Regions from separate parts of the Verrucosispora sp. FIM060022 genome, predicted to be linked through region 1. Evidence: predicted binding sites of a transcription regulator. Region 1 holds the regulator's gene; the other holds the start of a gene.
What was found. The regulator HrcA, encoded in region 1, represses chaperone genes, less so after heat shock. The targets are predictions, from matches to a motif close to GGTTNGCACNCTCNNNNNGAGNGTGCNAACC.

Region 1 (3,546 bases):
GAGTTGCGGGCCGCCGGCTACACCCGGATCTCGCTGGGCATGCAGTCGGCCGCCCCCGGGGTGCTCGCCGTGCTCGACCGCCGACACAGCGCCGGCCGGGCCACGGCCGCCGCGCTGGAGGCCCGCGACGCCGGATTCGACCACGTCAACCTGGATCTGATCTACGGCACGCCGGGGGAGCGGCCGGAGGACTTCGCCGCCTCGCTGGACCAGGTCGTGGCGGCGGGCGTCGACCACGTCAGCGCGTACGCCCTGATCGTCGAGGACGGCACCCGGCTGGCCGCCCGGATGCGTCGCGGTGAGCTGCCGTACCCGGACGACGACGTCGCCGCGGACCGCTACCTGGCCGCCGAGGCCGCCCTCGACGCGGCCGGCTTCTCCTGGTACGAGGTGTCCAACTGGGCCCGTACGCCGTCGGGCCGGTGCCGGCACAACCTGCTCTACTGGACCGGCGGCGACTGGTGGGGTCTCGGTCCGGGGGCACACAGCCACGTCGGCGGGGTGCGCTGGTGGAACGTCAAACACCCCACGGCGTACGCCCAACGCCTGGCCGCCGGCCGGTCACCCGGCCTGGCGCGGGAGGTGCTGACCGCCGACGAGGCCCGGATGGAGGAGGTCATGCTCCGGCTGCGGCTGGCCGAGGGCCTGCCGCTGGACGTCCTCGACGACGCCGGGCGCGCGGCTGCGGCGCGGGCGGTGGCCGACGGCCTGCTGGCCGCTCCCGCCCACGCGGCCGGCCGCGGGGTGCTGACCCTGCGCGGCCGGCTGCTCGCCGACGCCGTGGTGCGTGACCTGCTGCCCTAGCTGCCGATCAGCCCTTTATGAAGGAGAAGCTCATCGGGTACCGGTAGAGGACGCCTTCGTTGGCCTTGACCCCGCCGATGATGCCGAAGATCAACGGCACGAGCCAGACCAGCATCGGGACGAAGAAGAGAATGCCGCAGGTGATCGCGGTGAGCACCCAGCTCAGCAGCCCGACGACCGCCCAGGTGAGCTGGAAGTTCAGGGCCGCGACGGCGTGCGCCCGGACGACCGGGGACTGCTGCCCGCGGGTCATGTTCGCGATCAGCGGCGCCACCCAGCCGAGCAGGCCGCCACCGAAGACCACGCCGAGCGGGCCGCCGAAGTGGGCGATCAGGGCCCACGTCTTGTCTTCGTTGGTGCCGTAGCCGCCACCGGGCGCGCCGTAGCCGCCGGTCGGGTAGCCGACACCGGGCGGAGGGTAACCACCGGGCGGCGGATAACCACCCGGCGGTGGGTAGCCGGCCGACGGAGGCTGGTCACCGGGCGGCGGGTAGCCGCCGGGCGGGGGATATCCGCCCTGGCCAGACGATCCGGAAACGGGAGCCGTGGGATCGTCGCCGAAACTCGGGGGACGAGGTGGTTCAGTCATGGGGCTCACGGTAGGTGCCAGCGGCAATGACGCACCATAGCGACACCGGCGAGTGTCAAGTCTCCGATCGGACTGCGGACAACTCCGTTTTCTTGATCATCGCGCTGCGGGGGGCCTCGACGTAGACTGGCACTCGCTACAGTCGAGTGCCAGGGCGTCCGCCGACGGTGGGTGACGCTCGACACTGACCTGCGACAGGAGGTGGAGATGGGTCTCGACGACCGCAAGCTCGCCGTACTGCGGGCGATTGTCGAGGACTACGTCGCCACCCAGGAGCCGGTCGGCAGCAAGGCCCTGGTCGAGCGGCACCAGCTCGGTGTCTCGCCGGCCACCGTCAGAAACGACATGGCCGTGCTTGAGGAAGAGGGCTACATCCGGCAGCCGCACACCAGCGCCGGTCGAGTGCCCACCGACCGCGGCTACCGGCTCTTCGTCGACCGGTTGAGCCGGGTCAAGCCGCTCAGCCCGGCCGAACGCCGGGCGATCGAGCGCTTCCTGGCCGGCGCAGTCGACCTCGACGACGTGGTGCACCGCACCGTCCGGCTGCTGGCACAGCTGACCCGGCAGGTCGCCGTGGTGCAGTACCCCAGCCTGGCCCGGTCCCGCGTACGGCATCTGGAGCTGGTGCCGATCTCCACCACCCGGCTGATGCTCGTCGTGATAGCCGACACCGGGCGGGTCGAGCAGCGGCTGGTCGAGCTGCCCGCCCCGATCCACGCCGACGACGTGCTGGATCTCCGCCGGACGGTCAACGAGAAGCTGGTCGGCATCCAGTTGTCGGAGACCCCACCGCTGGTGCAGACCCTCATCGACGAGTGCGTCCCGCATCTGCGTGGTGCCATGACCACCCTGTCCACCGTGCTGCTGGAGACACTTGTCGAGCGGCACGAGGAGCGGATCGCGCTGGCCGGCACCGCCAACCTCGCCCGCGGCGGTCTCCTGGACTTCCAGGGTTCCCTGCGGCCGATCCTCGAAGCCCTCGAGGAGGAGGTCGTGCTGCTCAAACTCATCGGCGAGGTGGAGCCGAGCACGCTACGGGTACGCATCGGTGACGAGAACGAGATCGACAACTTGCGGGCGGCCTCCGTGGTCAGCACCGGCTACGGCCCGGGCGCGACCATCGTCGGGGGGATGGGCGTGCTGGGGCCGACCCGGATGGACTACCCCGGGACCATCGCCACGGTGAGGGCCGTGGCACGCTACGTGGGCGAGCTGCTGGCCCAGAACTGATCAGTCAGGGCCGACGGTGGGCTGCCGCCGCCGACCGGCGTAACGCGAGACGAACACGAGGACACGGAACGCAGTGGCCAGGGACTACTACGGCATTCTCGGCGTCAGCCGGGGCGCCTCCGATGACGAGATCAAGCGCGCGTACCGCAAGCTCGCGCGGCAATTCCACCCGGACGTGAATCCGGATCCGGAGGCACAGGAGAAGTTCAAGGACATCAACGCCGCGTACGAGGTCCTCTCGGACGATCGGAAACGGCAGATCGTCGACCTCGGTGGCGACCCGTTGGCCCCGGGCGGTGGCGGTGCCGGTGGCCCGGGCGGGCCCGGCGGCGCCGGTCCGTTCGTCGGCTTCCAGGACATCATGGACGCCTTCTTCGGCGGGGCCACCGGTGCCGGCCGGGGACCGCGACCGCGTACCCGCCCCGGTGCCGACGCGATCCTGCGGCTGGAACTGGACCTGCAGGAGACCGCCTTCGGGGTGGAGGCGCCGATCACCGTGGACACTGCGGTGCTCTGCACCACCTGCTCCGGTGCGGGCACCGCCGCCGGCACCCACCTGGCCACCTGCGAGGCGTGCGGTGGCCGCGGCGAGGTGCAGTCGGTGCAGCGCACCTTCCTCGGTCAGGTGGTCTCCGCCCGGCCGTGCACGGTCTGCCAGGGCTACGGCACCACCATCCCGAGCCCCTGCCCGACCTGCGCCGGTGACGGCCGGGTCCGGACCCGCCGGTCGCTGACCGTCAAGATCCCGGCCGGGGTGGAGGACGGCATGCGGATCCGGCTGGCCCAGCAGGGCGAGGTCGGCCCGGGCGGTGGCACCGCCGGTGACCTCTACGTCGAGATCCACGAGCGGCCGCACGACGTCTTCTCCCGCAAGGGCGACGACCTGCACTGCCGGGTCACCGTGCCGATGACCGCCGCGGCGC
Region 2 (3,546 bases), on a different contig from region 1:
CGCAACGAGACCCGGCCACCGCCGGCCCGCCGTCCCCTTCGCCGCAGGGGTACGGCCCAGCCCTCGCGACGCCGCCGGGTGAATACGGCCCGCCCGCTGCCGCACCGCCAGCCGGGCACGGCCCGCCGCCACCCGGATACGGCCAGCCCCCGGTCGGATACGGCCAGCCAACCGGCGGGTACGGCCAGCCTGCTGCCCCGCCACCGGGCGGGTACGGTCCGCCGCCGGGCGGGGCGCCGGGTGGTCCGCCGCCCTGGGCTGGGTATCCCGCCTATCCCGGCCAGCCGGTCGGCCATCCTCAACAGTCGGTGCCGGTCTATCCCGGCCAGCCCTTCCAAGGCTGGTACGACCCGGCGGCGTACGGGTTCGATCCCGCCGATGCCCTGGTCACTCCGCCGGGTGCGGGTCTCAATGGTTGGTTCAGCCGCTGCTGGGGTGCGGTGCGCCGGGGCTGGAGCCTGCTGCTGCCGATCGTCGTGCTGACCCAGGTGCTGCCGGCGGCGGCGCTGTCGGTGCTCGGGCTGATCTTCGACCCGTCGGCCCGCTGGGAGGCCGAGCTCGCCGCCGACTCTGCGGCCCTGCCCGCCAACTTCGGTGTCGACCTGGCGAAGTGGATGGGAGTGCTGGTCGCCGGGAGCCTGATCTTCGGTCTGGTGCAGTGCGTCGGGTGGGCCGCCGGCACGTGGGTGATCGCCCGGCAGGCGGCCGGTGCGCAGGTCAGCCTCGGGGGCGCATTCGGCTACGGCATGCGCCGGGCGTTCGGCCTCTGGGGCTGGACGCTGCTGCTCACCCTGATCGTGCTCCTCGGTTTCTGCCTCTGTTTCCTGCCCGGTGTCTACGCGGGCTTCGCGTTGGCCATGGCCGGCCCGGTCTACCTCTTCGAGCGCCGCGACCCGTTCGGCCGCTCGCACCGGATGCTGCGCGACCGGCTGGGGCTGCTGCTCGGCCGGGTGGCGTTGACGGCCGGCGTGGTGATCGCTGTCGGGTTCGTCGCCGGCGTGGTGGAGGGGGTCTTGCTCATGCCGTTCGGTACCGCGCCGCTCGAAGCCGTGGACACCGCCGTCGGCGCGGTCCTGGTGATCGTCGGGGCGGCGCTGGTGGGACTGCCGGCATACCTGGCCCAACTGGTCGGGCTGCTGGTCACGTACGCCGAACAGCGGGCTCACGAGGGCCCGGTGAACAGCGGGCAACTGGCTGCCGAACTCGGCTGAACCGGGCCATCGTGCTTGCACTCGGCAGGTGAGAGTGCTAAACAAGTCATTGGCACTCGCATAGCGTGAGTGCCAACTGGTCGGGACGGTGGGGCTGCGGCCGCGCTCGTGGCATAACCGCGGGTGAGGCACGTGGCCGGTCGTCGCGGGCTATCCGGCCCGGCCGAGGAGACGTCGTCGTCGCCAGGTGGCGACGTCCCAAGGTGCGTACACCAGACGGTTCATCCGGGGCACACACTCGGGTGGCCCGTGAGTGTCCAGGAGGACAACGCCGTATGGCCAAGATGATCGCGTTCGACGAAGAGGCGCGCCGCGGCCTCGAGCGGGGCATGAACCAGCTCGCCGACGCCGTGAAGGTGACCCTCGGCCCCAAGGGCCGCAACGTGGTGCTCGAGAAGAAGTGGGGTGCCCCCACCATCACCAACGATGGTGTGAGCATCGCCAAGGAGATCGAACTCGAGGACCCGTACGAGAAGATCGGCGCTGAGCTGGTCAAGGAGGTCGCCAAGAAGACCGACGACGTGGCCGGTGACGGCACGACGACGGCGACCGTCCTGGCCCAGGCTCTCGTTCGCGAGGGTCTGCGCAACGTGGCAGCCGGCGCCAACCCGATGGCCCTGAAGCGGGGCATCGAGGCTGCGGTCACGAGCGTCTCGGAGGAGCTGCTCAAGCTCGCCAAGGACGTCGAGACCAAGGAGCAGATCGCCTCCACCGCCTCCATCTCCGCCGGTGACAACACCGTCGGCGAGATCATCGCCGAGGCGATGGACAAGGTCGGCAAGGAAGGCGTCATCACCGTCGAGGAGAGCAACACCTTCGGGCTGGAGCTGGAGCTCACCGAGGGTATGCGCTTCGACAAGGGCTACATCTCGGCCTACTTCATGACCGACCCGGAGCGTATGGAGGCCGTCTTCGACGACCCGTACATCCTGATCGCGAACAGCAAGATCTCCTCGGTCAAGGACCTGCTCCCGATCCTGGAGAAGGTCATGCAGTCGGGCAAGCCGCTGCTGATCATCGCCGAGGACCTGGAGGGCGAGGCCCTGGCCACCCTGGTGGTCAACAAGGTCCGGGGCACCTTCAAGTCGGTCGCCGTCAAGGCGCCGGGCTTCGGTGACCGCCGCAAGGCCATGCTGACCGACATCGCCATCCTCACCGGTGGCCAGGTCATCAGCGAGGAGGTCGGCCTCAAGCTGGACGCCGTCGGCCTCGACATGCTGGGCCGCGCCCGCAAGGTCGTGGTGACCAAGGACGAGACCACCATCGTCGACGGTGCCGGTGACGCCGAGCAGATCCAGGGCCGGGTGAACCAGATCCGGGCCGAGATCGACAAGAGCGACTCCGACTACGACCGGGAGAAGCTGCAGGAGCGCCTGGCCAAGCTGGCCGGCGGTGTTGCGGTGATCAAGGTCGGCGCGGCCACCGAGGTCGAGCTCAAGGAGCGCAAGCACCGCATCGAGGACGCGGTGCGCAACGCCAAGGCCGCCGTCGAGGAGGGCATCGTCCCGGGTGGTGGTGTGGCGCTGGTGCAGGCCGGCAAGACCGCCTTCGACAAGCTGGACCTGACCGGCGACGAGGCGACCGGTGCGCAGATCGTCAAGATCGCGCTGGACGCCCCGCTGCGGCAGATCGCCGTCAACGCCGGCCTTGAGGGCGGCGTCGTGGTCGAGCGGGTTCGCAACCTCGACGCGGGTCACGGCCTCAACGCCGCGACCGGCGAGTACGTCGACCTGCTGGCCGCCGGCATCATCGACCCGGCCAAGGTGACCCGTTCGGCGCTGCAGAACGCCTCGTCGATCGCCGCGCTGTTCCTCACCACCGAGGCCGTGGTGGCGGACAAGCCGGAGAAGACCCCGGCCGCTCCGGCTGGCCCGGGTGGCGGGGACATGGACTTCTGAGTCCAGCTCCAACCTGAAGGGCGGGCCGCGTCAGCGGTCCGCCCTTTTCCTATCCGGGCAACTTCGCTATCGGGGCAACGGGCGCTGGTTGCGCCGTTTCTGCGCCCGGCCGTACGGCGGACGGTGTGGCACCGGCTCGTCCACCAGGATGAGTGGCTCCTCGGGTGCTTCGGTCGTCCCGGTCATCTCCGCCAGCTGCTCGGCGTCGCCGTAGTCCAGCCGGTTGATCGGCAGTGTGCCCGGCAGGTCGTGGACCGGGGCCCAGCCGGCAGGCAACGCCTCCGAGGCCTGATCGTCGTCCGTGGTCATGGCTGCCTCCTCTATACCGAACGGTAAGGGGCGTCGATGACCCGGGCGGGCGAACGGCGCTATCGGCGACTATGCGCCTTTCACCCGGTTATGCCGAGCCGAGGCTCTTGCGATACAGGAAGAACACC

Region 2: the regulator HrcA is predicted to act here: its motif matches at 1,259-1,289, upstream of groL (chaperonin GroEL).

What each region holds. Positions count from the first base shown of each region.
Region 1 covers NZ_RQIV01000010.1:48,510-52,055, forward strand. Annotated here, with positions in the region: gene hemW (radical SAM family heme chaperone HemW) at 1-804, shown strand, start outside; gene EG812_RS23445 (DUF4870 domain-containing protein) at 812-1,393, opposite strand; gene hrcA (heat-inducible transcriptional repressor HrcA) at 1,601-2,623, shown strand; gene dnaJ (molecular chaperone DnaJ) at 2,697-3,546, shown strand, end outside.
Region 2 covers NZ_RQIV01000002.1:589,627-593,172, reverse strand. Annotated here, with positions in the region: gene EG812_RS09315 (hypothetical protein) at 309-1,211, shown strand; gene groL (chaperonin GroEL) at 1,487-3,109, shown strand; gene EG812_RS09305 (hypothetical protein) at 3,176-3,418, opposite strand; gene EG812_RS09300 (GNAT family N-acetyltransferase) at 3,507-3,546, opposite strand, start outside.